DNA from 4 places in the Sphingobium sp. B11D3A genome. Region 1 is predicted to be linked to each of the others. Evidence: predicted binding sites of a transcription regulator. Region 1 holds the regulator's gene; each other region holds the start of a gene.

What was found. Region 1 encodes LexA, which represses DNA repair genes until DNA is damaged. Its sites were predicted from a motif close to GTTCCNCNCTTGTTCT; they were not measured.
Region 2: a site for LexA is predicted at 2,361-2,376, ahead of uvrA (excinuclease ABC subunit UvrA). Genes of this name have one in related genera too.
Region 3: a site for LexA is predicted at 2,264-2,279, ahead of M2332_RS03280 (LexA family protein). Genes of this name have one in related genera too.
Region 4: a site for LexA is predicted at 1,615-1,630, ahead of M2332_RS01640 (PA0069 family radical SAM protein). Genes of this name have one in related genera too.

Annotation. Positions count from the first base shown of each region.
Region 1 covers NZ_JAOQOE010000001.1:830,809-835,019, forward strand. The annotation lists gene M2332_RS03985 (DUF6984 family protein) at 137-484, opposite strand; gene M2332_RS03990 (GFA family protein) at 627-1,127, opposite strand; gene M2332_RS03995 (bestrophin family protein) at 1,322-2,218, shown strand; gene lexA (transcriptional repressor LexA) at 2,344-3,048, shown strand; gene M2332_RS04005 (ComEC/Rec2 family competence protein) at 3,073-4,211, opposite strand, start outside.
Region 2 covers NZ_JAOQOE010000001.1:3,100,087-3,104,297, forward strand. The annotation lists gene uvrA (excinuclease ABC subunit UvrA) at 1-2,353, opposite strand, end outside; gene M2332_RS14480 (hypothetical protein) at 2,554-2,916, shown strand; gene M2332_RS14485 (Crp/Fnr family transcriptional regulator) at 2,952-3,719, opposite strand; gene M2332_RS14490 (hypothetical protein) at 3,882-4,211, shown strand, end outside.
Region 3 covers NZ_JAOQOE010000001.1:684,031-688,241, reverse strand. The annotation lists gene M2332_RS03290 (hypothetical protein) at 1-514, shown strand, start outside; gene M2332_RS03285 (Y-family DNA polymerase) at 527-1,828, opposite strand; gene M2332_RS03280 (LexA family protein) at 1,786-2,223, opposite strand; gene M2332_RS03275 (hypothetical protein) at 2,328-2,588, opposite strand; gene M2332_RS03270 (hypothetical protein) at 2,856-3,563, opposite strand; gene M2332_RS03265 (hypothetical protein) at 3,703-4,107, opposite strand; gene M2332_RS03260 (hypothetical protein) at 4,134-4,211, opposite strand, start outside.
Region 4 covers NZ_JAOQOE010000001.1:341,889-346,099, reverse strand. The annotation lists gene M2332_RS01650 (beta-1,6-N-acetylglucosaminyltransferase) at 1-592, opposite strand, end outside; gene M2332_RS01645 (YbjN domain-containing protein) at 1,019-1,531, opposite strand; gene M2332_RS01640 (PA0069 family radical SAM protein) at 1,639-2,718, shown strand; gene M2332_RS01635 (PEPxxWA-CTERM sorting domain-containing protein) at 2,745-3,347, opposite strand; gene dnaE (DNA polymerase III subunit alpha) at 3,542-4,211, opposite strand, start outside.

The DNA of each region.
Region 1 (4,211 bases):
AACGGAGGGAATTCCGACAATGGCGTCGCGCCTGATTAGTCCGTGTTCAACACCAACGTCGGACCACAGCCGTAGCCGCTTTGAAGCGGTGACGAAGGATCGGTGAACGACATGTTCTAGCGTGGGAAGCGGCCGCTCAAGCCGGAGCGCGTTTGTCGAAGAATGAACAAGGCTCAGGGATTTTGATAAGTGGGCTGAAATCAACCGTCCAAAGATCAAGTTCGTACAGATCCCCGTCTTGGTCCAGAATCAACCCAACCCTAACTTGCATCCCATCTTCGTCGTAAAAGCCGCAAGAGCCAGCCTCGCCTCCATATGTGCGTTCGAGCTTTTGCGATACAAATGACAGGCTTCCCATCCCGCCATCATCCATCTCCTCAACGAGAAGCTCAGGCGGTAGGGCGTTACTGCACTCGTTCACCTCCCAAAGGTAGGCAACCAACGCCCGCTCTTCAGGCTTAAGAGGGCGAGGTGCAGAGTGCATTTAACGTCAAATAAGGGATTCAATATTGACTGCAATGACATGGTATCTGGACAGGCAGGTTTTAAGATTGCCGATGATAGCTGACGTTCTTGCCACCAACCCACTTCACGGCCGCCCCTGGAAGCGTCCCGCCCGAGCCGTCCTACTCAATCCATAGCCCATGCGCCCGGTGCCAGTCTTCCAGCCCCTCGTCTGGATAGCCGTCGAAGCACTGGTCATCCGACCCGATCTGCGGCTCGACCCAATTCGCCTTTGATCCGAGCATCATGTGCACCAGCGACGGCGGCTTGGGCAAATCGCTGTCGATCGCGGAAGCGAAAGGGTGGAGCAGGTCGGGATACTCTGGGCTGAACACCCAGAGCGCGCTCGCGCAGGCCGGGCAGAAGTGCCGCTCGCCGGTGCTGACGCGGCATCCGCCCTCGCCCCCACCGCCGCCATCGTCCAGCGCAGCGTGATAGACGGCGGTCTCGCCTTCCACCTTGTGCGTGCGCTTGTCGGCGTGGAGATTGATGGCATAGCCGCCACCGCCGGCGGTCTTGCGGCAGATCGAGCAATAACAGCGCAGAAAGGGCACCGGCGCATGGCTGTCGACGGAAAAGCGCACGGCGCCGCATCGGCAGGAACCTTCGAGCTTGAGGGGCATGGCACGGTCCTCTTGTAGTGATCGTCTGTCAAGCTGAACCGCTGCCCTCCCCGCCGGTTCCCTCAGCGCCCATTGCGCGCTTCCCCTTGCGGCCACTTAATCCTTGATCTGCGCGCGCATCCTCCGCATGGCGAGCGCGCCCGGTGCCCGGCCCATGTCCGGTGGCCGCGTGCCCTGGCAGGAGATGTCCGCCCGTGATCGTTCGCAACCGCCTTGGCTTGCTCGAAGTGCTGTTCGCCTATCGCGGCACGATCATGCCGCATATCCAGCATCGGCTGGCAGGCATCGCCGTGGCCAGCGTGGCGGCCATTCTGGCAGCGCGCGCCTGGCCAGGGCTATTCGCGCAGATCAGCGGCATTCCATTCGCCCTGATCGGCCTGTCGCTCTCCATCTTCATGAGTTTCCGCAACAGTGCCTGTTATGATCGCTGGTGGGAGGGCCGCAAGCAATGGGGGGCGCTGATCATCGCGAGCCGCTCCTTCGCACGGCTCACGTCCTCGCTGCCTGAGGAGGAGCGCGCCCCGCTGCTCCGCGGCGTCTGCGGCTTCACCAACGGTCTTGCTGCCCGCCTGCGTCAGCACGACGAGGCTGCCGCGATCGGCCGGTGGGTGAACGATGGACCGTGGCGCACCTCCCCGAACCCGACCGACACCGTACTCTACGAGATGGGCGCGCACTGCCTGCGCCTGTCCGCAGACGGGCGGATCAACCCGATCCATCATTCGCTCATCGAGGGCCAACTCAAGGCGCTCAGCGATGTGCAGGCGGCCTGTGAGCGGATCGCCAGCACGCCGGTTCCGTTCACCTATTCGCTCATTCTCCACCGCACGACCTACGTCTTCTGCCTGTTGCTGCCCTTCGCGCTGGCGGGCTCGCTGGGCTGGTGGGCCCTCATTCCGGTGCTGGTGGCGAGCTATACCTTCTTCGGGCTGGACGCCTTGGGCGATCAGCTGGAAGACCCGTTCGGCTATGATCCCAACGACTTGCCGCTCGATGCGATGACACGGACGGTCGAACGCGAAATGCTCGCCCGCCTCGGCGCGACCGATCTTCCCGCACCCATCGCGCCTGACCAGCACATCCTGACCTGATCGCTCGCCCGTGCGTGGGACGACACGCCAGCCACCGAGACCTGAGATATTTGGCCGATCCGTGTTGACGTGGCTCGATTCGTTTCCTAAACGTTCTCCGTCCGTTCCATATTGGGGAACCACTCATGTTGACCGCCAAGCAACAGCAACTGCTCAGCTACATCAAGCAGCATCTCGATCAGGGTGGCGTCTCGCCCAGTTTCGAGGAGATGAAGGAGGCGCTGGACCTCAAGTCGAAGTCCGGCATCCATCGGCTGATCAGCGCGCTGGAAGAGCGCGGCTTCATCCGCAGGCTGCCCAATCGCGCGCGGGCGCTCGAAATCCTCAAACTGCCGGATGGTATGCCCGTGGCAGAGCGGACGGAAGAGCCGGCGGCGGCCACCAACGTGACCCCGCTGCGCAAGGCGGCCACCGCGCCGGCGCGGACGATCTCCATCGCCGCCAATGACGTGATCGAAATTCCGCTGCATGGGCGCATCGCTGCCGGTCTTCCCATCGAGGCGATGGAGAGCGACACCATGTTGCCGGTCCCGGCCGCGTTGCTGGGCGCCGGCGATCATTACGCGCTAGAAGTCTCCGGTGACTCGATGATCGAAGCAGGGATTTTTGACGGTGACTTCGCGCTGATCCAGCGGACCGAAACGGCGCGCGATGGCCAGATCGTCGTGGCCCTCATCGACGAGAATGAAGCGACGCTCAAATATTTCCATCATGACGGCCGCAAGGTGCGGCTCGATCCTGCCAATCGCGACCATGAGCCCCAAACCTATGAGGCGCGGCAGGTGCGCATTCAGGGCCGGCTCGCAGGGCTCTTGCGGCGCTATAACTGAGGCGGGCGATATGGGACGCCGGCTCTAGCGCGAGCCGGTGCCCGCGATCCAGGGATGGCGGCTGCGCGGGTCGTGGCCCGGCACGATCTCCCGACTGTCGAGCAGGATCAGTGCACCGCCCATGGCATTCAGCGCAGGCCGATCCAGCTTTGCCCAGCGCGGCACACATCCCGGCGGCAGGGGCCGGTCAGCGATCACAAGATCGGCCTGCGCGCAGGCGGCCACCAACTCGGGATAGGGAACGAGCAGGCGCGAGCGACTGATCAGCAGGTGAACCGGCGGCTGGTCAGCACGGCCCGGCAATGTCATCGCGCACATGTCCCGCGTGCATCCCGTGTCCGGCGCCTGCGCGAGGGACGCAAACTCACCGTCATAGGCGCTCGCTTCAGCCAGAGTCGTGCGAACATAGTCCCCGCTTCGGTCCCGCAGCAGTGCCATGCGCCCATCGCGCAGGCGCACCGCCACATGATGGCCGTCGGCGGTGACGAGCACGTCGGCGGACGGTGCCAGAAATGTCAGGAAAAAGCCTAGCGCCGTCAGAGGCAGGCCCCACCAACGCAGCGCCGTGTGCCAGAGCATCAGCCACAAGAGGCCGATCATGGCGAGCGCAAAGGCCAGTCCGCTGGAGACGGGCAGCGATAGCGTCGCAAAGGGCTGACTGGCGATAGTATGCGCAATCCACAGCAGGAACTTGAGCGCCACACCGACCACCCACCAGACCGGCGCCCCCAGCCCCACAGCGTCGAGCACCAGCGCGAGCACCTCAGCCGGCATCACCACGAAACTTGTGAGCGGAATGGCGATCATATTGGCCGCCGCGCCAAGCAGGCCCGAGCGATGAAAATGGGCAAAGGCAATCGGCGTCAGCACCAGCTCGACCAGCAGCCCGGTCGCCAGCAAGGCGCCGAGGCTGCGGGTCCAGCGCTTTATCCGCCCCTCGTCGCGTCGCTCGAACAGCCGCCGTGCGGGGGGATATTCGTAAAGCGCCACGATTGCGGTCACGGCAACGAAGCTCATCTGGAAGCTGGGGCCGATGACAGCCTCAGGCCAAAAGATCATCACGATCAGCGCGCCGGTCGCGATCAAGCGCAGCCCGATTGCCTCGCGGCCCAGAGCCATGCCCGCGATCACCAGCAAGGCGGCAATGCAGGAGCGGATCGTCG
Region 2 (4,211 bases), 2.3 Mb from region 1:
CGCGCGCCTGGCTTTCCGGCAGGCCGGCGAACCAGTCGCGGATGTTGGTGAAAGCGCCGGTATAGGTCGCCGGGTTGGAGCGCGGGGTGCGGCCGATGGGCGACTGATCGATGTCGATCACCTTGTCGAGATGCTCCAGCCCCTCGATCTTGTCATGCGCGCCGGCGATGACGCGGGCGCCATTCAGCGCGCGGGCGCTGGCGGCATAGAGCGTATCGATGGTGAAGCTGGACTTGCCCGAGCCGGAGACGCCGGTGATGCAGGTGAAGGTACCGAGCGGGATGGACGCGCTGACGCCCTTGAGATTGTTGGCACGGGCATTTTTGACGGTCAGCTTCTTGCCGCTGCCCTTGCGGCGCTTGGCGGCGACGGGGATTTCGCGCGTGCCGTTGAGATAATCGGCGGTGAGCGAGCCCTGCGTCGCCAGCACATCGGCCAGCGTGCCCTGCGCGACGATCTCGCCGCCATGCACGCCGGCGCCCGGCCCCATGTCGACGATATGGTCGGCCGCGCGGATCGCGTCCTCATCATGCTCCACCACGATGACGGTGTTGCCGAGATCGCGCAGGCGCTTGAGCGTCACCAGCAGCATGTCGTTGTCGCGCTGGTGGAGGCCGATGCTCGGCTCATCCAGCACATAGAGCACGCCGGAGAGGCCCGAGCCGATCTGGCTGGCGAGGCGGATGCGCTGGCTCTCGCCGCCCGAGAGCGTGCCGCTGGTGCGGTCCAGATTGAGATAATCGAGGCCGACATTGTTGAGGAAGCCGAGCCGCTCGATAATCTCCTTGAGGATGGCCTTGGCGATCTGGTTCTGCTGGTCGGTCAGCTGCTGGGGCAGGGCAGTGAACCAGGCCAGCGCATCCACCACGCTCATGCGGGTGGGGGTGGCGATGTCCTGCATCGCGACCTTCACGGCCAGCGCCTCGGGCTTTAGGCGCGCGCCGCCGCAGGTCTCGCAGGGCTGCGCGGTCTGGAACTTGCCCAGCTCCTCGCGCATCCAGGCGCTGTCCGTCTGCAGCATCCGGCGGTTCAGATTGCCGATGACGCCCTCGAACGGCTTGGAGACGCTGTAGCTCTTGCGCCCATCCTGGAAGGTGAGGGTGACCGGCTTGCCGCCCGTGCCGTGCAGGATGATGAGGCGCACCTCGCCCGGCAGCTCGCTCCACGGCGTCTCCAGGCTGAAGCCGAAGGCCTTGGCGAGGGAGGCGAGCACCTGCATGTAATAAGGGCTCGGCGGATTGGACTTGGCCCAGGGCACGATCGCGCCCTTTTTGAGCGTCAGCGCCTCATTGGGGACAACGAGCTGCTCGTCGAACTCCAGCTTCTCGCCCAGACCATCGCAGGCCGGGCAGGCGCCCTGCGGCGCGTTGAACGAGAACAGGCGCGGCTCGATCTCCTGAATGGTGAAGCCGCTGACCGGGCAGGCGAATTTTTCGCTGAAGATGATGCGGTTGGCCGGGATGCCGGCGTTTTTCATGCCTTTTTTCAGCCCCTCCCCTTCAGGGGAGGGGTTGGGGTGGGGCTGCTGCGTCGCGCCCGTGACTTCCGATGACGGCATTGAGCCGCCATCTCCAGCACCCACCCCTTGCCCCTCCCTTGAAAGGGAGGGGTTAAGGAGAGACGCCACCGTCCCCTCAGCCAGATCCACATAAGCCAGCCCCTCGGCCAGCTTGAGCGCGGTCTCGAAGCTCTCCGCCAGCCGCTGCGCCATATCTTCGCGGACCACCACGCGGTCCACCACCACCTCGATGTCGTGCTTGTACTTCTTGTCGAGCGCGGGGGCTTCCTCGATGGGGTAGAATTCGCCATCGATGCGCACGCGGGTGAAGCCGGCCCGCTGCCACTCGGCCAGCTCCTTGCGATACTCGCCCTTGCGGCCGCGCACGACCGGGGCGAGCAGATAGACCCGCGTCCCTTCCGGCAGCGCCAGCACGCGGTCGACCATCTGGCTGACCGTCTGCGCGCTGATCGGCAGGCCGGTGGCGGGGGAGTAAGGCACGCCCACGCGCGCCCACAGCAGGCGCATATAGTCGTAGATCTCGGTCACGGTCGCGACCGTGGAGCGCGGGTTGCGGCTTGTGGTCTTCTGCTCGATGGAGATGGCCGGCGAGAGGCCGTCGATATGCTCGACATCCGGCTTCTGCATCATCTCCAGGAACTGGCGCGCATAAGCAGAGAGGGACTCCACATAGCGCCGCTGGCCCTCGGCATAGATGGTGTCGAAGGCGAGGCTCGACTTGCCGCTGCCGGAGAGGCCCGTGATGACGACCAGCGCATCGCGCGGCAGATCCACGTCAATGCCCTTGAGATTGTGCTCGCGCGCGCCGCGCACCGAAATATGGGTAAGGCTCATGGGCGGTGTTCTATCTCTGTTCCTGAAGGGAATCCAGCGGCAAGGTTCAGCCAGAGGCACAGATAGGATCGCCCGAGGCCAGATGCGAGATGGCCCGACGGACATTCGAGCGATTGCACGTGCATCGAGTCTTGATCTTAATCATTGTACCAGCAGGCCGTGGCGTGGAATGCCCGGCCCGACAGACGACGGAGAACGACATGACCCTGGCACGTTACGCACGACTGGCGACCCTTGCAGGCACCATGATGGTTTCAGCCACCGTCGCGCTGGCGCAGGACACGCCGCAGGAGCAGGAAGAGCGGCGTGTGCTCCATGCCGAGCAGGCAAAGCTGGCAGCGCAGCAGATGAGCGATTTCGAAGCGCAGAAGAAGGCCATTGCCGACGAGCAGGCCGCGCGTGAACAGACCTATCGCGACGCGCTGGCGGCACGGGATGCGAAGATCGCCGCCGAACAGGCGCAGGCCGCCGAGGCGCGGGCGAAGTGGGAGGCGGATGTCGCGGCCTGTCTGGCTGGCGACAAGACCAAATGCGCGCCGCTTCCGCCGAAGACCAGAAAGTAGGAGGCCATCTCCCGCGCGACGGCTCCTGGCAAACGCTAGGGGCTGACGTCGTGGACCAGATGCTCAAGCTCGGCGGGGTCCGGATAGACGCCCGCCAGCACGTGATCGAAATGGGTGCGCACCATGTCGTTGCATGAACAGGCGCGCTGACGCAGCCGATCCGCATCCAGCACGACGAGCGAGCCGCGCCGGGTCTGGACGAGCCCGTCGGTCTTGAAGCTCTTGATCAGGCGGCTGGCATAGCTGCGCGCAATGCCGAGAAGGGACCCGAATTCCTCCTGCGTCATCATCACCTGATTGTTGCCGGTGCGATCGACAGCGGCCGTCAGCCATTTGGCCGCCCGCATCTCCAGGCTGTGGACGGCGTTACACGCGACCGACTGGAAAATCTGGGCGAGCAGACAGTCCGCATAGCGGCTGAGCAGATCGCGAATGGCGGGAGAACTCGCTTTCAGCGTCTCCAGCGTCGCAGAATCGAACCGGGCGAAATAGCCGCCATGCATCACGCATGACCGGGAGTAAGCCGCCAGCCGCCCGCTGCTGACGATGCCGCCCACAGCGCCCTCACGGCCGACCATCGCGATCTCGACCGACGAGCCGTCGTCCATCAGCACGTGGAAAGTCGCGACCGCATCGCCAAGGGGGAAATAAGCGGCCACCACGGTATCGCCGGGGTCGTAAAGGGTCGTGCCCGTGGGTAGGCGCACGACGCGCGCCACTTTGGCCATAAGGGCCAGATCGGCAGGGTTCAGCGCTGCCACCAGATTGTTATGATCGATGCCGGGCGAGACGATGTCGTGCATGCGATGCATAACGATCAGCCCCCGCCGCAGTTCCCGTCTATGTTCAAAAGTGAACAGACATCCATCAACTCACCGCGCATAGAGGCACCGCAGAGCCGCGTTCATGATAGTAAACGGGCCGCAAAGGGTCAGTAACAGGGGCAGGCCGGCGCCTCTCGTTGAATGTTCGAGGAACCGGGGATGCTGAATGTTCTTTTGCTTGAAGATGAAATGCTTATCGCGCTCGACCTTGAGTTGACGTTGCGCGAATTGGGGGCGGATGAGGTCTATCCCGTCGCCACAGTGAGCCAGGCGATTACAGCTCTGGAAAGCGGCAATATCACCGGTGCGATCGTCGATTATAATCTGGGCGGCGAAACCTCGGAGCCAGTTCTGATGGAACTGGAGGCGCGCAAAATCCCGTTCGTGGTGATGAGCGGCTATCCGGACAGCAGCTATCTGGGCGATGGCACCAGGGATTGGCCGATGCTTCCCAAGCCGGCGGGGCTGAGC
Region 3 (4,211 bases), 150 kb from region 1:
ATGGTGGCTATGGGGTCCTTTGCTCTTCGCCTCGATGGCATACCTCAACCCTCACAATGACCGGGCAGACATGTACGATGTTGCCCGATCTGCGCCGCGCATTGTGCGAGAAGGTGTGGTGGACGTTGGAGGAATTGGCACCCGGTGGATGACGCTCCATATGGCGAATGTCAGCCGGCAAATAAGCTGCGAAGCCGCCCGATGGAGATCGCGGGATATCTATTGCCTTCCCCAAGAGCGCTTCCCCCTCCGTGCCAAATTGACGCTGGTGGACTACAAAGGGCATTGGTTGATCATCAGCGCCGCTGACAAAAATGGCGTGATCCTCAGTGAGCAAAAGCAACTCGGCTATTTGAAGCGCAGTTCGGAGTTCAGTAAATCAAGGACCCCCGGCAAAACATTTATCGAGATGTTCATCTTGGGATCTGCAGTCGGCGGCCCGCTTACGCTCCTCGCGTTCCGCCGACGCAGGAAGCTTCAACAAGCGGCAAACGCTGCCAGCCAGCCCGAATGACCGACGTACGCTCTACCGCGCCACCGGGATCTGCCGAATATCCGTCGTCCATGAGGGGCTCTTCTGCCCCCGCTTGGTGTCGAAGCTCCGCTCGCCAAAACCCTGCGCCGCCAGCTGGATCGTCCCCCGGCCGAACCGGTCGTTGAGCCCGTCCATCGCCGCCAGCAGGCCGCGCGCACGCGGGTCGGCCTGGACGAACAGATCGCCTTGGCCTGTCCCTTCCGGCACCAGCTCCTCCAACAGCACACCGCACTTGGTATAGACCGCCCCCGGCTGATGCATCGCCTCCATCATCTTGCCGGCGAGGGCGGCGATGATGCGCGGATCGTTACTCGGCGGCGAAAGGCGCGTCTGCCGGCTCGCCGAGGGCGCATTGGCGCGGAACCGCGATCCATGCGCAAAGGCGATCAGCCGCGTCGCCATCAGGCTCTGCTCCCGCAGCTTCTCCGCCGCGCGCACCGCGCGCCGCACCATGGCCTCGCGCAGTTCGCCCAGGTCGGTCACCGGCGCGCCGAACTGGCGCGTCACGGCCGTCGCCTTGCGCGCCTCCGGCTCGGGCTTAAAGTCGTCGCAGGCGATGCCGTTCAGCTCCAGCACCAGGCGCTCGAGCACGACCGTGCCGATCGAGCGCGCCACCGCCGGGGGCAGGGCGACCAGATCGGCCACGGTGCGCACGCCCAGCGGCTGCAGCCGCGCCGCCAGGGCCCGCGCGATGCCCCACACCTCCGTCACCGGCCATTGCGCAAACAGCCGCGCGCGCAGCTCGCTATCGTGGAGATCCACGACGCCGCCCCATACCTTCTCCGTGGCCTTGGCGAGTGCATTGGCCACCTTGCAGAGCGTGCGCGTCGGCCCCAGGCCGATCCGCGTTGGCAGGCCCACCGTGCGCAGGATCGCGGCGCGCAGCGCGTGCGCGGCCGCCACATCGCCGCGGCCGTCGGCCAGCGTCGGCAGCCGATAGAAGCTCTCATCGATCGAATAGATCTCCACCAGGTCGCTATGCTCGCCGATCACCGCGTTGAACCGGCGGTTCATGTCGGCATAGAGCTCATAATTGGAGGATCGCAGCTCGATGCCGTGCCGCTTGATCACGTCGCGGATCTTGAACACCGGATCGCCCATCTTGATGTGCAGCGCCTTCGCCTCGGCGCTGCGGGCGATCGCGCAGCCATCATTATTTGAGAGGACAATCACCGGCACGCGCCGCAGGCGCGGGTCGAACACCCGCTCGCTGGAGACATACATGTTCTCCACATCGACGATCGCCCAGCTCACCGCTGATAATCGCGCACGCCCGCGCGCACCACGCCCCATATCTCCGTCGATTCATCGGCGAGGTGGTTGGCATAGCTCTGCCGGCTGTTGCGCGCTTCCAGATAGGGCACGCCGCCGCGATAGACGAGCTGGCGGCACACAAAGCCGCCGGCGACGATCGCAATGACGATATGGCCGTTGCGCGGCGTCACATCGCGATCCACCACGACGACATCGCGGTCGGAAATGCCAGCGTCGATCATGCTGGAGCCGTCGATGCGAAAGACGAAGCTCCCGGCCCGATTGAGCCGCAGCAGCTCGGCCAGATTGATAGCGTCCTCCTCCCAATCCTGGGCGGGGCTTGGAAAGCCGGCTCCCGCCACGCCGATCGGCTTAAACCGGATGCCCGGCGCCATATCGGCGAGCGGGACCGGCTGCGCGATTGGCAGCAGCATGATCAGATTCCCTGGCTCGTCAGCTCACATAACGCCAAAGAGAACAGATTGGGAACATCCCAAACGTGCGGCTCGTCGCTTTCTGCTCGATGCGGGTCGGCAGCCTAACTGCCAGTGGGAGGCGTGACGTACGTTCCCGTGGCCAGGCCGACGATAACATAGCCGACGTTCAGCCATGACAGCCAGCACACCAGAAGCGCGCCCAATCCATGGCCGACGGCGAAGTTCATGCCCATCGATATGAAGACGCCAACGAAATAGGCAATCGAGCTCATCTCCGCGATCTGCTGTGCAGAGTTGGCGGTGGCGCTTTTGATCGCACGCAGCTCCGTCAGAATCTCGGAATTCCCCATGCTGCCGTGCATCTGCCCCTGCGCTGGAACTCCAGCTAGGCCAGTGACGCGGCCGGCATAACCGCAACCGCCGCATCCTTCGCAAACTGCGCCGAAGGATCTCGAGCCGTTACCGTTGCAGAGTCTGCAAAAGGTGACGGGTTCGAGGATGTGCACGGACCCAGCACCGCCGCAGCCCTCGCAAATGGCCCCAAATGATCTGGATCCGTTGCCGCTACAAAGCATGCAAGATACAGCTGTCGTCATGATTCCCCCACATTTTGCCAATCAAGCGCCTGCCTAGTTTCGCGGCCGCAGTGTCAGTGCGTCCAGATCCTTGCGCTCATAGGTGTTGAGATAGACCGGCTTTTCAGCGGGCTGCAGCACGCCGCCGGAAAACTTGAATTCCTCAAACTGGCCGCCATGCGTCTCGCCTTTTTCATCACGGCGGAGTGCATAGCGATAGCAGAATTCGTGCCCCATTACGCCGGCCCAACGCTCGCGGAGGTCCTTGCGCCAGCTTTCGAGGCCCTCAGGCTCGGCGCTGATATCGGTCGATTGAATCTTCGCCACATTGTCGACCGTAATGTAGTAATTGGCCCGCTCGACGGACCACTCATCCGAGGTCACGCAAATGGCGTCGCCTTTGAGTATCTGCCGATCCCTCATGACATGCTTCTCGGCACTGTCCCATTTATAGACGGCGATCGTGTTCACTTGGGTAGGGCTGACGACAGTTTCGGCATATTGCACGTTGTCGCAGCTGTCCCCGTCGCCAGGACGATAGCAGTACACAACGCCATTCTTGAATTTGTCGAACATCGTTTGGGCCGAGACATACAGCCTGCCATCCGGCGTTGTGGCCGGCGTCGCGGCTGCAGCTTCCTGGCTGCTTCCCGCGGAATTGCCCGCAGCGTTACTGTCGGGCGCTCTCTGCTCTGAGCATCCAGCCAAAATGATGAGCGCAGCAGCAACTATAGGTGCGCGAACACGATTCTTCTTTCCCACGATGACCCCCCACAAGGTTTACGCAATGTTCACCGAGTGTGGAGAAGTGGCAAGGGTGAAAACGACGGCGCGATCATTGGCGCATCTATCGGTGTCTAGCGCAGTGATGGTCTAAGCCGGCTCGGCGCAGGCACCTAGGTCAAATGCGGTGCCCCTGCAGACAGATCTGCTGCTCGTCACAGCGCAGGTGCTGCATCATCATCTGCCTTATTCTGATGATCTTCGAGCATGGCGCTTCAGCGTCGAAATCGAGGCTGACTTTCGTCTGCGGCGCGTACCCGGTCAGCTGGCCGAGATAGTCATCAGTGACCGCCTCGTAGCCCCGGTCAGTGACATCGATGCCGTTCCAGAGAACGCGTCCGGAGCGGGTGACTTTGATGATATTCGCAGGCAATGGCTCGACAGAAAAGCCCTCGCTGTCTCTGATGCTCTGGTCGTGCCATGAGTAGAACCCAGGCCAGGGAGCTGCGCAGTTTTGAGCTTGCTTTGAACTGCAAGACGCCAGCGCGAACAGGCTGAGCAAACAGAAGCTGCGCAGCGCCACCGAGGGAGCCCTAAGGTCGGGAGAAATCACAGATAACTATCGTCGCGCAAGGGATGCGTTGTTAGCGTCATCACGCGTAGCTCAATCCCGCTCTGCTTAAGTGT
Region 4 (4,211 bases), 490 kb from region 1:
TTCTATCTTCTACAATTTTGCGTGCTGCCGAATGCGGTAAGGACATCCAGACCGTCCCAACGAATATCTTCTCAAAAGGCATAATTTTATTGCGGCTTATTTTAAGCCTTTTTTGACCCCATGCGAACAGGCGATCCAGATATTTATGTAGTGATCCTGAAAATGGTGGGCCGCCCTGCAGAAAATAGAAAATATTGTAGTGCCGATATCTCTCTGCGACATGATCAGGTGAGATCTCCAGCGGCTCATATTTCATAAAAATGCGCCCGTCACATTTAGTCTGAAAATCCTCAACTGTCGCAATCGGATAGTCTTGCCCGCTTACAAGGTGGACATAGTCACAATCGTCATACTTCACCGCAATCTTAAGAAGATCCAAAATAGCATAGAGATGCGTAACTGATCCCCAGCGGACCCGATAGGTACGCTGACAATGACATCCAAGCGCAGTCAACCTCTCCAATTGATCATTACTGATCCGACTTCTCTTGTCGACGTGAATGATCACCCGGAAAAATGCGCGATCAAGGCGTCGCACCATCCGCTCTAGTGTGGGAAAGTCCTTATAGGCGGTAATGACGACGGCATGCATTCTTACTGATCCTTCAGCTGATTAATATGCTATCAACATAGCGCGATCTGGCGGCAACCACTGGGCGAAGAATCCTCTTAAAGAAATTGTTGCGCCGACGAGCTAAGTTTTCAGATATTGCAGAAGTATTACATTTGCGTTCTATCAATCCACACTCGTCGGCGGATGACGCTATTTTTTCTAAATTCGATTGGTGTCGAGCCTAAAGAAATGCAAAATCGAGGCCCAAGACCAGCAACCTCGCCAACTGAAGAGGATCTGGAGCGACAATCTGCAACTGCGAATCGGATATTGAGGGCAGCCCGATCTCAAGCTTTCGACCACCCTAAATGGGGACCTCGGACCTTTTGACACACGTAGAAAAGTTCACAGGAACAGTGGAACGAAATGAGAACCTGTTGCCCCTGCCCCACAAGCGCAAGCCCGTCACTCGATATGGCCCTGCTCGCGGAAGAAGCTGTTGAGGGCGCCGAGCATCGTCTGCCACCAGTCGACGACATCGGCGAAATTGCGCTGGGTCAGGCCGCCATAGGTCGTCACGTCATAGGTCAGGTCAAGCGAGCCATCCTCGTCCACCGCCATCTGGCTGAACCGGTTCTTGCGGTTCCACAAATTGGCGAGCTCTGGCGTGTTCTTGCCGTCGTCCACGAAGCTGGTGGAGAAGTGGAGTGAGGCGCAGTCCTTGCCATCCTCGCATTCGTAGAAATAGATGTTGAAGTTGTAGCCGCTTGCCGCGCTGGTGATCATCGGGTTGCCGGTGGACTCACTCTTGCTCAGGCTGGCCTTGTAACCCGCGTCCTGGATCGCCTTCACCACCGTCTCGGGCGCATTCGCGCAGACGAGCCCCTTGCCGCACGGTTCCTCATCGGCCGCATGAGCGGTCGCCGCCATCATCACAAGCGCACATGCTGCAGCCGAAATCCAAGCGGTCGTCTTCATCGTCGTCCCCATTTTCCCGTTACTGCCACGGCCTTATCGCGATGAAGCCGACATCGCCACACCGCAAAGCCTATTGCGGTTGCGTTCTCTATATGTTCTATTGACGCATGACTGCGATCAAGGGCCGCGGCGCCTCGGCCAACGAGGTATCGAGCCGTTTTCATTTGCCCGCGCGCGAGGTGGATGGCGACTGGCTGGATGCGCGACTGGCGGACGAGGAGGATCAGCCGCCCCCCCTGCGCACCACCGTGACGCTGGAGCAGGCGCGCACGATCATCACCCGCAACAATTCCCCTGACATTGGCTTTGAGCAATCGGTGAATGCCTATCGGGGCTGCGAGCATGGGTGCATTTATTGCTTTGCGCGGCCGAGCCATGCCCGGTTCGATCTCTCGCCGGGGCTGGACTTCGAGAGCCGGTTGTTCGCCAAGCCGGACGCGGCCAGGCTGCTGCGGCAGGAACTCGCCAGGCGCGCATATGTGGTGAAGACCATTGCGATGGGGACGAACACCGACCCCTATCAGCCCATCGAGGGGCGGTATCGCATCACGCGGGCCTGCATCGAGGTGCTGGCGGACTGCCGCCATCCGCTGATGATCACTACCAAATCCAACCGGGTGCTGCGGGATCTCGATCTGCTGGGGCCGATGGCAGCGCAGGGGCTGGTCGCGGTGGCGATTTCGCTCACCACGCTGGATGCCGGGCTGCACCGCAAGCTGGAGCCGCGCGCGCCCTCGCCGGCCAGTCGGCTCGCGGCGATCCGCGGGCTCTCCCAGGCGGGAGTGCCGACCCATGCCAGCCTGTCACCGATGATCCCGGCCATCAACGATCATGAGATCGAGGCGCTTGTCGCGGCGGCCGCAGAGGCGGGCGCGCAATCGGTCTCGTTCATTCCGGTGCGACTGCCCTCCGAGGTCGCGCCGTTATTCCGGGACTGGCTCGAGGCACATTATCCGGACCGGGCCGCCAAGGTGATGAGCCTCATTCAGTCGATGCGGGGCGGGCGCGACAATGATCCCAATTTCGGCACGCGCATGCGTGGGTCCGGGGCTTATGCGGAGTTGATCGGCACGCGCTTCCGCGTCGCTCAGGCACGCCATGGCCTTGGCAAGGGCCGCCTTGCGCTGCGGCACGATCTGTTCGTGCCGCCGTCCGATCAGGGCGATCTGTTCAGCATGCTGCGATGAACAGACCGCCCTTCGGCTATGTCAGATCAGTTGAAGGACACGCGCATCGTCGCCTTGCGACCCCGCAACGTGTAGCCAACCGCGCCGAAGCCGATGACCAGCATGGCCCAGACAGCAGGCTCGGGCACCGGCGGAGCGTTGGTTCCGTTTACGGCAATATTGTCGATGTTCGCCGAAGCGCCACCGACAACGAAGCCGAAGACGACCCGGTCAACCAGATTGCTGGCGCCGGCGATCGTGGAGAAATCCCCGGAGAAGGTCGAGAGCAGGCTGAATACCGGCATCTGACCCGAAAAGCCGGTCACGCTGTAGAGCAGGTTGCTGTCCACGGTCGCCAGATCGAAGCTGTCCAGCGTGAAGCTCGCGCCGCCCGCCGTCAGATCGAACAGGCTGAGCGCCGTCCCGCCGCCAAAGCCGACGCTGGGCGCGCTATTGCCCGAGCCGGTATCGACCACGGAAGACCCCAGCACATTGGCGAAGGTAAACCCGTCCTGCGTATAGCTGGTGAATGGATCACCCGATCCGGAGAGACCATCGAAGCTGATGATTGCGGCCTGTGATGGTGCCGCCAAGGCGGCTCCGGCCATCAGCGCCGCTGTGACAAGCGGCAGTTTGTACATAGTTTTCATCGGTAACTCCCAAGTCCTAAGAGTCACCCCCGGCGCCACCCGATGGAACGGGATGGCACCCCCGCCGCTGCGATGGTTAACATTTCGCAAACGCACAATAGCGCTGCGTTCAATTGTGCTCACGAGGCGAGGAAAGCCGCCTCGGCTCGCGCTCCGGCGCGGTGCAGTGCAACACATCGCGCGTCAGGCACGGTTTAGCGGGAGGCGACCAGCGCCAGCTGTGGCCCGTGCTGAGCGAGCACCACCTTGGTCACACCGCGCACCGTTTCGACCCGCTCGCCAAGCTCTGCATCGAGCTGGAAATCCTCGCCGAGGATGACCCGCGCCCGCCCGCCATCGGGCAGCGCCGCGTCCAGCTCCACCGTCGATCGTGCCCCGCGCCGTTCGCCAAGCATCTGCCGGAGCGAAGGAATAGCGCCGGGCTCCTCGACGGAAATGACCATCCGCATTCGCGCCGTGCCCGCGAGGCGCGCGAAAGACTGAACGTTGCGCACGGTGACGCGCGGGGTCTCCTCACCGGGCTGGCGATCCAGCTCCACGGTCAGCAGGGCGCACTCGTTGCTCTCGTGCAGGGTTGCGAGCAGCTTGCAGCTTTCCTCATCGAAGCAACTGGCCTGGAACTGCCCGCTCGAATCCGAGAAGGTCGCCGAAGCATAGCGGGCGCCGCGCTTGGTCTCGCGCCAGCGTATATCCTCGATCAGCCCCGCCATCATCGCGCCGGTTCGGTCGCCGCCGCCAATGCCATCCGACTGGCCGCACAGCTCCGCATAGCTGCGCACGCCCTTGCCGCGCGCGAGGATGCGATAGCGGTCCACGGGGTGCGCCGAGAAATAGAAGCCGAAAGCCTCCTTCTCCTGCGCCATG